DNA from 2 places in the Streptomyces sp. NPDC007896 genome. Region 1 is predicted to be linked to the other one. Evidence: riboswitches for the same ligand, from Rfam matches in the RefSeq annotation. Region 1 holds a riboswitch; the other holds the start of a gene.
The links. Region 1 has a riboswitch for glycine ahead of gcvP (aminomethyl-transferring glycine dehydrogenase). Riboswitches for the same ligand answer to the same signal wherever they lie in the genome.

Region 1 (7,868 bases):
CTTCAAGCCGCGGGAAAGACACCACAGCCACCACTCATCTCTCATCCCAGCGAAAGATCCCATCCATGTGCCAGCACCAGCCACCGTGTCCGACAGCCGAATCAGCCGACCGGGAGTCCGCCCGCCTCGTGGCGCACCACCCGGAGCAGGGATGGAGCCTGCTGTGCAACGGCGTTCTGCTCTTCGAGGACACCGGTGAGCTCCTGCCCGACGGCCAGATCATCGCCCCGCACCGCCCCCAGGGCAGCGAGCACGTGATGACGGCCGCCTGAGCCGCACAACCGGGTGGCGGTGACCGTCGCCCAGACATGGAGAGGGGCCGGCCCGGAGACGTGATCTCCGAACCGGCCCCGACGCGTATCCGAGGGTGACTACTCTTCGTAAGCGTCCAGCGGCGGGCAGGAACAGACCAGGTTCCGGTCGCCGTACGCCTGGTCGATGCGGCGCACCGGCGGCCAGTACTTGTCCGCGGCCGAGACGCCGGCCGGGAAGACGGCCTCCTCGCGGGTGTACGCGTGCTCCCACTCGCCGCCGAGTGCGGCGGCGGTGTGCGGCGCGTTCCGCAGCGGGTTGTCCTCGGCCGCCCAGACGCCCGAGCCGACCTTGTCGATCTCCGCACGAATGGCGATCATCGCCTCGCAGAACCGGTCGAGCTCGATCAGGTCCTCGGACTCGGTGGGCTCGATCATCAGCGTGCCGGCCACCGGGAAGGACATCGTCGGCGCGTGGAAGCCGTAGTCGATGAGCCGCTTGGCGATGTCGTCGACGCTGACACCGGTCGCCTTGGTCAGCGGACGCAGATCGATGATGCACTCGTGCGCGACCAGCCCGCCGGGGCCGGTGTAGAGCACCGGGAAGTGCGGCTCCAGGCGCTTGGCGATGTAGTTCGCGGACAGCACCGCCACCTGCGTGGCCCGCTTGAGTCCCTCACCGCCCATGAGACGGACGTACGCCCAGGAGATCGGCAGAATGCCCGCCGAGCCCCAGGGAGCGGCCGAGATCGGTCCCACGCCGGTCTCGGGACCGGCCGCGGGCTGCAGCGGGTGGTTCGGCAGGTACGGCGCCAGGTGCGCGCGTACGCCGACCGGGCCCACGCCCGGACCGCCACCGCCGTGCGGGATGCAGAACGTCTTGTGCAGGTTCAGGTGGGAGACGTCACCGCCGAAGTGGCCCGGCTTGGCGAGGCCCACCAGTGCGTTGAGGTTGGCACCGTCGACGTACACCTGCCCGCCCGCCTCGTGCACCTGCGCGCAGATGTCGGCGACGTGCTCCTCGAACACACCGTGCGTCGAGGGGTACGTGATCATCAGCACGGACAGCTCGTCGCGGTACTGCTCGATCTTCGCGCGCAGGTCCTCGACGTCGATCTCGCCGTCCTCGGCGGTCTTCACGACGACGACCTTCATGCCGGCCATCACGGCGCTCGCGGCGTTCGTGCCGTGCGCGGAGGACGGGATCAGGCAGACCGTGCGCTGGTCATCGCCGTTGGCCCGGTGGTAGCCGCGTACGGCCAGCAGCCCGGCCAGCTCGCCCTGGGAGCCCGCGTTCGGCTGGAGCGACACCTTGTCGTACCCGGTGACCTCGGCGAGCCGCTCCTCCAGCTCCTGGATGAGGGTGAGATAGCCCTGCGCCTGCTCGGCGGGCACGAAGGGGTGCAGCTGGCCGAACTCGGGCCAGGTGACCGGCTCCATCTCGGTGGTCGCGTTGAGCTTCATGGTGCAGGAGCCCAGCGGGATCATGCCGCGGTCGAGCGCGTAGTCACGGTCGGACAGCCTGCGCAGGTAGCGCAGCATCGCGGTCTCGGAGCGGTACTGGTGGAAGACCGGGTGCGTGAGGTAGTCGTCGGTGCGCAGCAGCGCCGCGGGCAGCGTGTCCTCGGCGCTGGCGTCCAGGGCCTCGATGTCACCGTCGACGCCGAACGCGGTCCACACGGCGCCCACCTGCTTGCGGGCGGTGGTCTCGTCGCAGGCGATCGACACGTGGTCGGCGTCGACGAGATGGAGGTTGACGCCTCCGCTGCGCGCGCCCGCCACGACCTCGGCGGCCCGGCCCGGCACCCGCGCGGTCAGCGTGTCGAAGTAGGCACCGTGCACGACCTCGACCCCGCCGGCCGTCAGGCCCGCGGCGAGGATCGTGGCGTACCGGTGCGTACGCCGCGCGATGGTCCGCAGGCCCTCGGGACCGTGGTAGACGGCGTACATGCCGGCCATCACCGCGAGCAGCACCTGCGCCGTACAGATGTTGCTGGTCGCCTTCTCGCGGCGGATGTGCTGCTCCCGCGTCTGCAGAGCGAGCCGGTACGCCTTGTGTCCGTCGGCGTCCACGGAGACGCCCACCAGCCGGCCGGGCAGGCTGCGCGCGAACTTCTCGCGCACCGCCATGTATCCGGCGTGCGGACCGCCGAAGCCCATCGGCACGCCGAAGCGCTGGGTCGTACCGATCGCGATGTCGGCGCCGAGCTCACCGGGCGAGGTGAGCAGCGTGAGGGCGAGCAGGTCGGCGGCGACCGTGACGACCGCGCCGAGCTCGTGCGCCTGCTCGATGACGGGCTTCAGGTCGCGTACGGCACCGGAGGCGCCCGGGTACTGGATCAGCACGCCATTGATCTCACGCCCGGCGATCTCGGCCGGGATGCCCTCGCCCAGGTCGGCGACGACGATCTCGACGCCGGTCGGCTCGGCGCGGGTCTCGATGACGGCGACGGTCTGCGGCAGGGTGTCCGCGTCGACCAGGAAGAGGCCCTTCTTGTTCTTGCCCATGCGTCGGGACAGCGCCATCGCCTCGGCGGCAGCGGTGCCCTCGTCGAGCAGCGAGGCGCCGGAGGTGGGCAGCCCGGTCAGCTCGGCGACGACGGTCTGGAAGTTCAGCAGCGCTTCGAGCCGCCCCTGGGAGATCTCCGGCTGGTACGGCGTGTACGCGGTGTACCAGGCCGGGTTCTCCATGACGTTGCGCAGGATCACCGGCGGCGTGAACGTGCCGTAGTAGCCGAGGCCGATCATCGAGTCGAGCACCTGGTTGCGGTCCGCGAGAGAGCGCAGCTCGGCCAGTACCTCGGCCTCGGTGCGCGCGCCCGGCAGCTCCAGCGCCTCGGCGTTCTTGATGACGTCCGGCACGGCGGCGGCCGTCAGCTCGTCGAGCGAGCCGTACCCGACCTGCGCGAGCATCTTGGCCCGTGCCTCGGGGTCGGGCCCGATGTGGCGCTGCTCGAAGGGGATTCCCTGTTCGAGCTCGGAGAGCGGAATGCGATGGGCGGTCATTGCGGAGGCCTCCTGGTCTGACACGACCTTCGAGGGGCACCACGGCGCGGGTACCCCGACGGCCTCCCCCTCTGTCATCTCAACCTGAGAGCTTCACCGGACCGCCCGCTCACTGCGACCCGGCTTTCACCGTCGGTGAGAGCGGAGGCCTTCGACACCCGCCCTGCTTTCCAGAGTGACCTCGTCCGTGCGGTACGTGTGCCTGAGAGATTCCGGGGAGGATTTGCTCCTTCGGCGCCTCCGATGATGTCTGGAGGACTCTCCCGCACGGGGTCAGCAGCCGCTTGCCAGCGTACCAGCGAGGACAACGCACGAGCTTTCGAGTGGCCACCTTCCCGAATGTGCTCTTTTGTAGTGCTTACGGATGAGTTGCTAGCGAGTGGAGGGACCGTGCAGACCGACATCGATCCGCGCAACCTGATCGGCCGCAAGGCGCTCGACCGCAACGGCGCCAAGATCGGCACGGTCGACGAGGTCTATCTCGACGACGCGACCGGCGTCCCGGAGTGGGCCGCCATACGGACGGGCCTGTTCAGCAGGGACGCCTTCGTCCCCCTGGAGCCCAGCGAAGTCGTCGAGGGCACCCTGCGTGTCCCCTTCGACCGCGCCCTGATCAAGGACGCCCCCGACTTCGGCGTGGGCCGCCACCTCTCCCCCGAACAGGAACTCCAGCTCTACCACCACTACGGCCTGGACGTGACACCCCCACCCCCGCCCCCGGACCGCGACTTCGGCCGTCTGGCGGGCACGGACGAAGGGTGACCTCTCGGCTTGCGCCCCGCTGGCGCGCCCCTCCAGGGGCGCGGGAAACTGCGCGACCAGCCACAGACAACCCGCGACTGCCGAACCGACCTCACCCCCCACGGCGATCGCACACGGCCCCCATCACCAACGGCAACGGATCCGCCAACTCCAACGCAACATCATCCGTACGAAACGTCCGCACACGCCCCGGCTCGGAGTAAGGCGTCTCGAACCGCACGGTGACCCTGCCGAGCCCACTCCCCTGCACCCACCCGTGCCCGAACTCCGCATGCCGCACGTCATGCCCCGCAGGCCACCGCCGCTCGGCAGGCGGCGCCTGCTCGGCAGCCGCTTCCTCCGCCCTCTCTTCGCCCGGATGCTCGAGCACCGCCGACTCCCCCGCGGCGGCCTCCGCCTCCGCTTGCGCCTGGGCCTGGGCCTGGGCGAACAGGTCCTCCTGCGTGTAGTCGGCGAGCCCCGAGACGCCGACCCCCAGCAGCCGCACGCCCCCGGTCGTGTCCACCGCCTCCAGAAGCCGCGCGGCGGCCTCTCGTACGACGCCGGGGTCGTCCGTCGGCCCCCGCAGCGTCTCGGACCGGGTCAGCGTCGAGAAGTCATACCTGCGCACCTTCAGCACGATGGTCCGCCCGGACAGCCCCGCACCCCGCAACCGCCGCACACACCGGTCGGCGAGCCGCTGCACCTCCAGGCCCACCCGCATCCGATCGTGGATGTCCACGTCGTACGTGTCCTCCACCGACACGGACTTCGTCTCCCGCTCGGCCACCACGGGCCGCTCGTCGTGCGCCAGCGCCATCGCGTACAGCGCGTGCCCGTGCGCCTTCCCCACCAGCCGTACGAGCTCGTCCTCGCCCGCCTCGGCGATCTCGTCGACCGTGGTGATCCCTGCCCGGCGCAGATGGTCCCCGGTCGCCGGCCCGACACCCGGCAGCGTCCGCACCGACATCGGCCCCAGCAGCGCGCGCTCCGTCCCCGGTTCGATGACCACGAGACCGTCGGGCTTCGCCTGCTCCGAAGCGATCTTGGCGAGCATCTTGGACGCGGCGAGCCCCACCGAACCCGTCAGCCCCGTGACGGCCCGTATGTCCGCGCGCAGCTTCACCCCGGCCAGCCGCGCGGAAGCCTCGTCCCAGGCGGCTTGCCCCGCCTCCAGATCGACGAACGCCTCGTCCAGGCTCAGCGGCTCCACCAACGGCGACAGCGCCCCCAGCAGCCCCATCACCTGCTCGCTGACCTCCCGGTAGAGCGTGAAGCGGGGCACGAGATACGCGGCGTTCGGCGCGAGCCGCCGTGCCTGGGCCATGGGCATCGCCGAGTGCACCCCGAAGACCCGTGCCTCGTACGAGGCGGTCGCGACGACTCCGCGGGGTCCGAGCCCGCCCACGACGACGGCCTTCCCGCGCAGGCTCGGCTTGGCTGCCTGCTCCGCCGAGGCGAAGAAGGCATCCATGTCGAGATGCAGGATCGTAGGCGCGGTTCTCACATCTCCGATGCTGCCCTACGCCACTGACAATGCCTCTGCGGACCTCAGACGGCCCGATTGCGCCGACGCGCCAGCTCGTCCGTCGGGTTGTGCCCGACGAGCGTCTCGCCCGTGTCCACGCGCTCCCCGTGCAACTGCGAGAGCGCGCTCTCGACGTCCCGCCACACCACGCCCACGGCGATCCCGAAGACGCCCTGGCCGCCCTGCAACAGGGCGTGGACCTCGTCGGGCGAGGAACATTCGTAGACGGTCGCGCCGTCGCTCATCAGCGTCATCCGCTCCAGGTCCCGGAAGCCGCGTTCCCTGAGGTGCTGGACCGTGGAGCGGATGTTCTGCAACGACACTCCCGTGTCGAGGAACCGCTTCACGATCTTCAGGACGACGACGTCCCGGAAGCTGTAGAGCCGCTGGGTCCCCGACCCGTAAGCGGGCCGCACGCTCGGTTCGACCAGACCGGTCCTGGCCCAGTAGTCCAGCTGCCGGTAGGTGATGCCCGCGGCGGCACACGCCGTAGGACCGCGGTAGCCGATCTCCTCGGCCGCCGCCCCTCCCCCACCGTGCTCGCCAGACACCGCTGTCGGCCGCTGCGGAACGTGATCGGCCGCGCTGCCGTGAAGCGGGTACGGGCTGCTCTCCCCCAGACTTCGTCCGGGGGCACCCCCAGCCGTACCGTCGCCGCTGCTTCTCACGCCGACCTCCGTCCTTGACCTGCCCTCTCGACGGTAGGCAGTCACCGGGGGTGCGTCAACGATCGCCACACTCGGCACGCCGAGTGATAATCACCCTAGGAGTGGTTTCCCGTGTCCCACCGCGGGGAAAGGCTAGCCGAATGCTCTCGGAGCGGGCCGCAGCGCGCCACACGGGCCACGGGCAATTGCCGCCCCCGAGTCCTGCGATCCATCGTTTTGTCAGGGGGCGGACGCCACGCCCTGACCCGCGAGCCCGGCGTCCGATCGCCCACCCGCGGGCGATCGGTCCCGTCACCCGTTGACCGGTCCCCCTACTGGCTGTTGGTCCCGAAGTCCTCGGGCGAGATCTGGTCGAGGAACTCTCGGAACTTCTCCACCTCGTCCTCCTGCTCGTCCGGGATCGCGATGCCGGCGTCGTCGAGCACCCCGTCACTGCCGTAGATCGGCGTTCCGGTGCGCAGCGCCAGCGCTATGGCGTCGGACGGGCGGGCACTGACCTCGACCCCGCTGGCGAACACCAGCTCCGCGTAGAAGACCCCCTCGCGCAGATCAGTGATGCGCACCTCGGTGAGCTCCTGGCCGACGGCTTCCAGCACGTCCTTGAACAGGTCGTGGGTCAGCGGTCGCGCGGGGGCCATGCCCTGCTGGGCGAAGGCGATCGCCGTCGCCTCCCCCGGTCCGATCCAGATGGGGAGGTAACGGTCGCCTCCCACTTCACGCAGGAGCACGATCGGTTGGTTGGAGGGCATTTCGACCCGGACACCTACGACATCGAGCTCGTTCACACAGTAACCCTAGGCCGTGCCCGGGACGTTTGGGTAGTCGGGCACAGAACGGGTGGCCGATCCGGACGCCCGCCGGGCACTTCGGGTCAGGGAAGCCGCACGCCCAGCGCGGTCTGCACCAGCGCCGCGTGCAGCTTCACCGTCAGCCCCGCCAGCTCCTTCGTACGGGCCTCGGCGTGCGCCCTGGTCTGCGGATTGCGGTGGCGCCGCAAAGGGGCCACCACCTGGTCCACGAGCCCCGCGTCACGGTCGGCCGCGGCCTTCATCGCACGCAAATGGCGTGGCTCGATCCCGAATCGCCCGAGCTCGACGACGAGCGCGGCGACCGTCACCGCCTCGGCGTCATATGCCCCGTCCGGAAGCGGGGCGAGGAGGCCGTACGACTCCCACTCCTGAAGCTCCTGCTCACCGATCTCGGCGGCGGCCAGCAGCTCCGCACGGCCCACCCGGGCCGCTGTGGGTGCCTCGGGCTCCCCGAAGAGGTCACCGAGCCCACCGAACGGCTCCCCGTCACCGGAGTCGCGCTGCCGCCCCACGGACGGCAGCCGCACCGGCTCCCCACGCTCCAGAGCGTCCAGATGCTCGCGGATCACCTTCAACGGCAGATAGTGGTCCCGCTGCATCCGCAGTACGTGCCCGAGGCGCTCGACGTCGGCCTGGCTGAACTTGCGATACCCCGAGGGGGTCCGCTGCGGCTCGATGAGCCCCTCCGACTCCAGGAACCGGATCTTGGAGATCGTGACTTCGGGGAACTCGTCGCGCAGCGTGTTCAGCACCGAGCCGATGCTGATCAGCCCACTGTCCGCTGCGGCGGTACCGCTCCCGGCACCGCCGCTCGGTGATCGAAGCATGGACCTTCCTGAGGGTCCCCCCGGACGGAGTCCGGGGG
Region 2 (7,868 bases), on a different contig from region 1:
CCGCGTTCTCCTCGTTCACCGCCATCGCGTAGAGCGTGATCCACTCCATCGCGTGGGCCAGCGCGTCGCCCTCCGCCCGCAGCTGGCGGGCCGAGACGGCGGCGCGGCGGCGGACCTTGAGGCCGCCCGGCAGGATGCCCTCGCGGGACATGCCCCGGGAGACGCACGCCTGCATCACACGCCAGATCGCGAGGAGGCCCTCGCGGATCTCCTCCTCGGTGCGCCAGGCCCGCTCGTTCTCCAGCATCAGGGCGGAGATCGACAGGCCGGTCTCCTTCGTCAGGCGCAGCAGCTCGTCGCCTGTGCGGAACGGGTACTTGAGCACCGTGTCGTCGAGTTTGATGCGGTCCTCGCCCACCGCGTCCTCGTCGACCACGAAGCCGCCGCCGACCGAGTAGTACGTCTTCTCCAGGACGAGTGCGCCGGAGGCGTCGTACGCGAAGATCGTCATGCCGTTCGCGTGGTACGGCAGGGCCTTGCGGCGGTGCAGGACCAGGTCGTCGTCGAAGGAGAAGGCGATCTCGTGCGTGCCGAGCAGGGCGAGACGGCCCGACGACTTGATCTGCTCCACGCGGTCGTCGGCGCCCTCCACGTCCACCGTTCGCGGCGACGCGCCCTCCAGGCCCAGCAGCACCGCCTTGGGGGTGCCGTGGCCGTGGCCGGTCGCGCCCAGGGAGCCGTACAGCTCCGCCCGGACGGAGGCCACCGAGGCCAGCAGCTCCTCGTTGCGCAGCCGGCGGGCGAACATGCGCGCCGCACGCATCGGGCCCACCGTGTGGGAGCTCGATGGGCCTATGCCGATCGAGAACAGGTCGAAGACCGAGATGGCCACGGGGACTCCTCACAACAGGGGTGGTGCATGGGGGTGGGCGCCGCGCACAGCTCCGGTTCCAGTGTGCGCGGCGTCCTGGTGAATCGTACGTTCCGTGCGAATTTCCGCACGAAAGTGAACTTTCGCAGGAACTGGTTCTGTACTACTTCAGGCCGGGGTACAGCGGGTGCTTGTCGGCCAGGGCCAAGACCCGGGTCTTGAGGGACTCCGCGTCGTATGAGGGCTTCAGCGCCTCGGCGATGATGTCCGCGACCTCGGTGAAGTCCTCGGCCTGGAAGCCGCGGGTGGCGAGGGCGGGCGTGCCGATGCGCAGGCCCGAGGTCACCATCGGGGGCCGCGGGTCATTCGGGATCGCGTTCCGGTTGACCGTGATGCCGACCTCGTGGAGACGGTCCTCGGCCTGCTGGCCGTCCAGCTCGGAGTTGCGCAGGTCGACCAGGACCAGGTGCACGTCCGTGCCGCCGGACAGGACGTCCACGCCCACGGCCTTGACGTCGTCCTGGACCAGGCGCTCGGCCAGGATCCGCGCGCCGTCCAGCGTGCGCTGCTGGCGCTCCTTGAAGTCGTCGGAGGCGGCGACCTTGAAGGAGACGGCCTTCGCGGCGATCACATGCTCCAGCGGACCGCCCTGCTGGCCGGGGAAGACCGCGGAGTTGATCTTCTTGGCCAGCTCGGCGGTGGACAGGATCACGCCACCGCGCGGGCCGCCCAGCGTCTTGTGGGTCGTAGTGGTGACCACGTGGGCGTGCGGCACCGGGTTGGGGTGCAGGCCCGCGGCCACGAGGCCCGCGAAGTGCGCCATGTCGACCATCAGGTACGCGCCGACCTCGTCGGCGATGCGGCGGAACTCGGCGAAGTCCAGCTGGCGCGGGTACGCCGACCAGCCCGCCACGATCAGCTTCGGCCTGGACTCCTTGGCGAGGCGCTCGACCTCGGCCATGTCGACCTGACCGGTCTCGTCGTTCACGTGGTACGCGACCACGTTGTACAGCTTGCCGGAGAAGTTGATCTTCATGCCGTGGGTCAGGTGCCCGCCGTGCGCGAGGTTCAGACCCATGATCGTGTCGCCCGGCTTCAGCAGCGCGAACATCGCCGCCGCGTTGGCCTGGGCGCCCGAGTGGGGCTGTACGTTCGCGTGCTCGGCGCCGAAGAGCGCCTTGACGCGGTCGATGGCGATCTGCTCGACCACGTCGACGTGCTCGCAGCCGCCGTAGTAGCGGCGGCCCGGGTAGCCCTCGGCGTACTTGTTGGTGAGGACCGAGCCCTGGGCCTCCATGACCGCGACCGGAGCGAAGTTCTCCGAGGCGATCATCTCCAGGGTGGACTGCTGGCGGTGCAGCTCGGCGTCGACGGCGGCGGCGACGTCCGGGTCCAGCTCGTGCAGGGGCGTGTTCAGAAGCGACATCAGTCAGAAGTCCTTAAGAGCCGGAGAACTCGGTGTACTCGTCGGCGGAGAGCAGGTCGGCCGGCTCGTCCGTGACGCGTACCTTGAACAGCCAGCCACCCTCGAAGGGGGCGGAGTTCACCAGCGACGGGTCGTCCACCACGTCCTGGTTGGCCTCCACGACCTCGCCGGTGACCGGCGCGTACAGGTCGCTGACGGACTTGGTCGACTCCAGTTCGCCGCAGGTCTCGCCCGCGGTCACCGTGTCACCGACCTCCGGAAGCTGGGCGTAGACGACATCGCCGAGCGCGTTGGCCGCGAACTCGGTGATGCCGACCGTCGAGACGCCGTCCTCGGCGACCGACAGCCACTCGTGCTCCTTGCTGTAGCGCAGCTGCTGGGGGTTGCTCATGGCCTGAATTCTCCTGTACGCGGGGGAGTGCGGATGAACGGGATGACCGAGTGGTCCTGGGATACGAGACGTGACACAGCGGCGTGCGTCACGTGGGCGCGCTGAACGGGGCCCTTTCGGCCCCGAAGCTACTTCTGGCGCTTGTAGAACGGCAGCGCCACGACCTCGTACGGCTCATGGCTGCCCCGGATGTCCACGCCGACCCCGGCCGTGCCCGGCGCGGCGTGTGCGGCGTCGACGTACGCCATCGCGATCGGCTTGCCCAGCGTCGGGGAGGGCGCGCCGGAGGTGACCTCGCCGATCACCTTGCCGTCGGCGACGACCGAGAACCCGGCGCGCGGTACGCGACGGCCCTCGGCGACAAGCCCGACGAGCACCCGCGGGGGGTTCTCCTCGGCGCGGGCGGCGGCCTCCTGGAGCGCGGCACGCCCCACGAAGTCCCCCTCCTTCTCGAACTTCACGACCCGCCCGAGCCCCGCGTCGAAGGGGGTGAGCGAGGTGGTCAGCTCATGCCCGTACAGCGGCATGCCCGCCTCCAGGCGCAGCGTGTCGCGGCAGGACAGGCCGCAGGGGACGAGCCCGACGGGCGCGCCCGCGTCCGTCAGCGCCTGCCACAGCTTCTCGGCGTCGGACGGGGCCACGAACAGCTCGAAGCCGTCCTCGCCCGTGTAGCCCGTGCGGGCGATCAGCGCCGGGACGCCCGCGACGGTGCCCGGCAGGCCCGCGTAGTACTTCAGCCCGTCCAGGTCGGCGTCGGTCAGCGACTTGAGGATGCCGGGGGACTCGGGGCCCTGCACGGCGATCAGCGCGTACGCGTCCCGGTCGTCGCGCACGAGGGCGTCGAAGCCGGCGGCGCGCTCGGTCAGCGCGTCCAGCACCACCTGGGCGTTGGAGGCGTTCGCGACGACCATGTACTCGTGCTCGGCCAGCCGGTAGACGATCAGGTCGTCCAGGATGCCGCCGTCCTCCTGGCAGATCATCGTGTAGCGGGCGCGGCCGACGCCGACGGAGGCGATGTTGCCGACCAGCGCGTGGTTCAGCAGGGCGGCGGCCCCCGGCCCGGTGACCGTGATCTCGCCCATGTGCGACAGGTCGAAGAGACCGGCCCGGGTGCGTACGGCGAGGTGCTCGTCGCGTTCGGAGCCGTAGCGCAGGGGCATGTCCCAGCCCGCGAAGTCGGTCATCGTCGCGCCGAGCGAGCGATGCAGGGCATCGAGCGCGGTGAGACGGGGTGCGTTACTGCTCATCGGTGGGGCTCCCAAGGCATGACGGCGAGGTCGTTCCTCCCCATCTGTCATCGGAACCTGAGAGGTTCATCACGACCCCGCGAACGGAGGTCCTGACTTGCACCTTGGGTGGAGCCACTGGAGAGCGGCCCGCTTTTCAGATGTGCCTCGCCCGCGCGGTAACGGGGCCTGAGAGATTCAAGGGAGGGACTTGCTCCTTCGGCGCCCGGGTACCCGAAGGTTCCCGGAACTCTCCCGCGCGGATTCAAGCGGCCGGTATGCAGTTGGCGGGCACATCATCGCACGCGCCGCCCGATCACGGCAGTCCGCATCTGTAACCGGCCTGTGGCAGTCCGCGTACGGAAACGAGAGACACCGCGCATTACCTTCTCTTTACACTCGACGGGGATGGGACTCCACACCCAAGGGGAGGACGATCACGGTGAACAGGACCACGGCGTACGCCACGACCTCGGGCCTCGCGCTGCCCGAGCAGCCCGGCGCCCCGGCCGGGACCCGGGAGGCGTGCGGGGCACTGCCGACGGCCGTCGTCCGCGACCTCAGAGCGCGCGCGGGACACTCTCCGCACGGTCTGCACTTCGGAGCGGCCGACGTCGTCGTGGTCACCGGGTTGCCGGGCAGCGGCAAGTCGACCCTGATGCGCCGCGCCGTCGAGGGTCCGCGCATCGACTCCCAGGACGCCAGGGACCGCTGGGACGAGCGGGCGGCCGGCCGGCTGCCGTACGCCGTCTACCGGCCCCTCGTCCGCCTCGCGCACTACGCGGGCCTGCGCCGCGCCCTGCGCTCCGGCGTCGGGGTCGTCGTGCACGACTGCGGTACGCAGGCCTGGGTGCGCCGCTGGCTCGCCCGCGAGGCCCAGCGCCGCGGCGGCACCCTCCACCTGCTGTTGCTCGACGTCACGCCCGGCACGGCGCTGGAGGGCCAGCGCGAGCGCGGCCGGGGCGTCTCGAGGTACGCGTTCGCCCGTCACCGGGGCGCGGTCGCCCGACTGCTGCGCTCCGTCGAGCGGGGCGACCTGCCGGAGGGCTGCGGCTCGGCGGTGCTCCTCGACCGGGACGCGGCGGATGTACTGCGCAGGATCGGCTTCGGTGACTGAGAAACGGCCGCGAGTGGCCGGGAGCAGTCGAGGGCGGCCGAGAGCGGTAGGGAAGTCGTACAGGCCCACTAATCTTTCCAGCCAGAACACCAGAACAGTGGTTCACCGCAGGCGGTAGACAGGTAGACAGATGGACATCCCCGACTTCCCAGACTTCTCGGCACCGGCGTACCCGCAACCCGGCTCACACCCCCACTCGCACGGCGGCTGGCCGGGCAACGAACTGGAGGAGGTGCTCTCCGCGTCCCTCGGAGTGCCCTCGGCCGGCGGCCGCATCGTCGAGGTCCTCGGCCGCAGCTTCGTCTGGGTGCCGCTGCCCAACGGCGGCGGACCGCACGCGGGATCCCTCGACCTGCCCACCCTGGAGATCGACGGCCAGGCGTACGTGCCGGTCTTCAGCTCCGAGGAGCAGTTCCGCCAGGTCGCCGGCAGCCATCTGTCGTACACGATCGCGCCCGCGGTCGAGTTCGCCCGCGGGCTGCCTCCGCAGGTCGGCATCGCGATCAACCCGGACGGGGTGGTCGGTGTGCCGCTGCCGCCCCTCGCGGTCGCCGAGCTGTGCCGGGCCGGGCGCACCCCGCTGGACGGGCCCACGAGCGGGGGCCGGGTGAAGCTCTACGAGCCCGACTGGCAGGACGATCCGGTGGACTTCTTCGCCGCCGCCTCGGCCGAGTTCGCGGCGACGGGAGTCGTACGGACCGCCCGCCGCTGTCTGGCCAGCATCGAGGGCGACGACCCGGTCATGTTCGTCGGGGTCGAACTCTCCGTGTGGGAGGGAGACCTCCGCGCCCTCCCCATGGACGCCCTCTCCCGGGCCCTCTCCCGCGTCGCGGTCAGGTGGCCGGTGAACCTGGTCCTCCTGGACGTCGCCCAGGACCCGGTGGGCGACTGGATGCGAGCCCAGGTACGGCCCTTCTATCAGCAGACCCAGTAGAAGCGCCCCGAAAGGGGCGCGAGGCTGTGACCATGGTGCGGCTCCGCCGCGGGGGCGCGCCCAGCCACGATCAACCCGCAGCCTCCAGACCACAACGGGCCCCGAGCTCCCAACGGCTCCCCCAGCGGAGCGCATTCGCCGCTTAAGCTGGTTTCATGGCTCGGCCGGGGTTCGGCCGAGGGGTTGGTCGACGTCATGATTTCTTCGCGAAGGGGCGGTTGAAGGTGAGCGCGTCGGGCACGGCCGCGGCCGGTCAGGTCGAGCACATGCTGCGCCAGGTGACGCCCGGGCGTTACGACGCCTACGAGGCGCTCCTTCGCGCGCTCGCGACCCCGTCGTCCGGCCAGGTGTGGATGCTGCTCTGGCACGGCCAGGGCGGCTCCCCGGACGCCCAGTACGGGAACATGGAGGTGGACGGCTTCGGCTACGCGCCGTGCGTCACCTCCGCCCAGGAACTCTCGGCCAGCGGCTGGAACCGGTCGTACGAGGTCGTCGACGGCCTCGACGTGGCCCGCACCCTCTACCCCGACCACTTCGGGCTCTGGCTCAATCCGCACGCCCCGGGCGGCGGGGTCGGCATCCCATGGCTGGATCTGCGCAGAATCGCGGCGGGTCTGGAGCGCCAGCCCGCCGGTCCGCTGCGCCTGTCCGAACCCGGCATCGAGATCCCGCAGTTCTACGCCCTGCTCACCCAGAACGCACATCGCACCACCGCCGTGCGTTCGCTGCGCCGCGCCTGGGTGCAGCCGGCGCTCGGGGCGCCGTATCTGGCCATCGGGCTCGACGTCTACGACACCTCGCCGCCCGCCGTCGACTCGGTGCGGGCGATGATGCAGCAGTCCATCGGCGCGGTTCCGGACGGGCTGCCCGTGTCGACCGTCGCGATGTCGGACGAGTACGACCCGGTGGCGATGTGGCTGCGCGCCAACGCGCGGCCGTTCTACGACCGCGAGGCCCACGCGGCCCCCGCCCAGGCTCCGATGGCGGGTGGGTACGGCTATCCACCGGCACCCGGCGGATACTGATCCGACGTTCGGCGAACCGTGAAGGATCAGCACGGGTCCTTCACCGCGGCTCTGCATTTCTTCGCGCGTAGATGGCGATGGATCGTCCGGGTAACGCCCGTATTCACCCCCGGCGTCCCAACTGCCCCGTGTCCGACCCCCGTTACCCGCCGTCCGGATAACGGAACCCCCCTGACAGCATCACGTTTACGCATCCATTCACCTTCAAGTCTGGCTACAGATCGCCGAGGCGTTGAAGACTCCCGCTCCAGGGGGTTTAGCCCCTGTGTACGACGGACTGATCACGCCGCTACAAGCGGCACGTGTGGGCCGGCTACCGCCGGTTGAGAGGGGTCCCTGCCAGATGACGGCACCATTGCACGAGCCGACCGCGGAAGCGGCCCCGAGTGCGGCCGAAGAAGCGGCGGCTGCCGCCGCCGGTGAGAAGGTCGTGCAGGGACGTTCCCTGGGCCGGATCGCCTGGGAGCGGCTGAAGAGGGACAAGCTCGCCCTGACCGGCGGCATCGTCGTGCTCGTCCTCATCGTGGTCGCCCTGCTCGCGCCAGTGATCACCCACCTGCTCGGTCAGGACCCGGACACCTTCAACGAGAAGCTGATCGACCCTCTGTTCGGTACTCCCACGGGGTCATTGGGCGGCATCAGCGGCGACCACCTGCTGGGCGTCGAGCCCGTCAACGGCCGCGACATCCTCGCCCGCATCCTCTACGGTGCCCGCGTCTCGCTCCTGGTGGGCTTCCTCTCCGCCGTCGTAGCGGTCGTCCTCGGCACCGTGCTCGGCATCCTGGCGGGCTTCTTCGGAGGCTGGGTGGACTCGCTCATCAGCCGCGTGATGGACGGCCTGCTGGCCTTCCCGCAACTCCTGTTCACGATCGCCCTGGTCTCGGTGATGCCGAACAACATGCTGGGCCTGTCCGGCTCCAACGTGCGGGTGTTCGTGA

Region 2: it holds a riboswitch for glycine, as region 1 does, so the genes downstream of both, gcvT (glycine cleavage system aminomethyltransferase GcvT) here and gcvP (aminomethyl-transferring glycine dehydrogenase) in region 1, are expected to answer to the same signal.

What each region holds. Positions count from the first base shown of each region.
Region 1 is NZ_JBIBKX010000003.1:6,683-14,550, reverse strand. It holds gene ACFZDJ_RS11230 (DUF5999 family protein) at 66-272, shown strand; gene gcvP (aminomethyl-transferring glycine dehydrogenase) at 372-3,257, opposite strand; glycine riboswitch at 3,438-3,533, opposite strand; gene ACFZDJ_RS11220 (PRC-barrel domain-containing protein) at 3,648-4,019, shown strand; gene ACFZDJ_RS11215 (DNA polymerase IV) at 4,111-5,505, opposite strand; gene ACFZDJ_RS11210 (MerR family transcriptional regulator) at 5,550-6,194, opposite strand; gene ACFZDJ_RS11205 (bifunctional nuclease family protein) at 6,506-6,979, opposite strand; gene ACFZDJ_RS11200 (MerR family transcriptional regulator) at 7,066-7,830, opposite strand.
Region 2 is NZ_JBIBKX010000010.1:361,418-369,285, reverse strand. It holds gene ACFZDJ_RS31275 (L-serine ammonia-lyase) at 1-832, opposite strand, end outside; gene glyA (serine hydroxymethyltransferase) at 975-2,237, opposite strand; gene gcvH (glycine cleavage system protein GcvH) at 2,251-2,628, opposite strand; gene gcvT (glycine cleavage system aminomethyltransferase GcvT) at 2,757-3,875, opposite strand; glycine riboswitch at 4,022-4,122, opposite strand; gene ACFZDJ_RS31255 (AAA family ATPase) at 4,291-4,971, shown strand; gene ACFZDJ_RS31250 (enhanced serine sensitivity protein SseB) at 5,102-5,905, shown strand; gene ACFZDJ_RS31245 (enhanced serine sensitivity protein SseB C-terminal domain-containing protein) at 6,130-6,930, shown strand; gene ACFZDJ_RS31240 (ABC transporter permease) at 7,274-7,868, shown strand, end outside.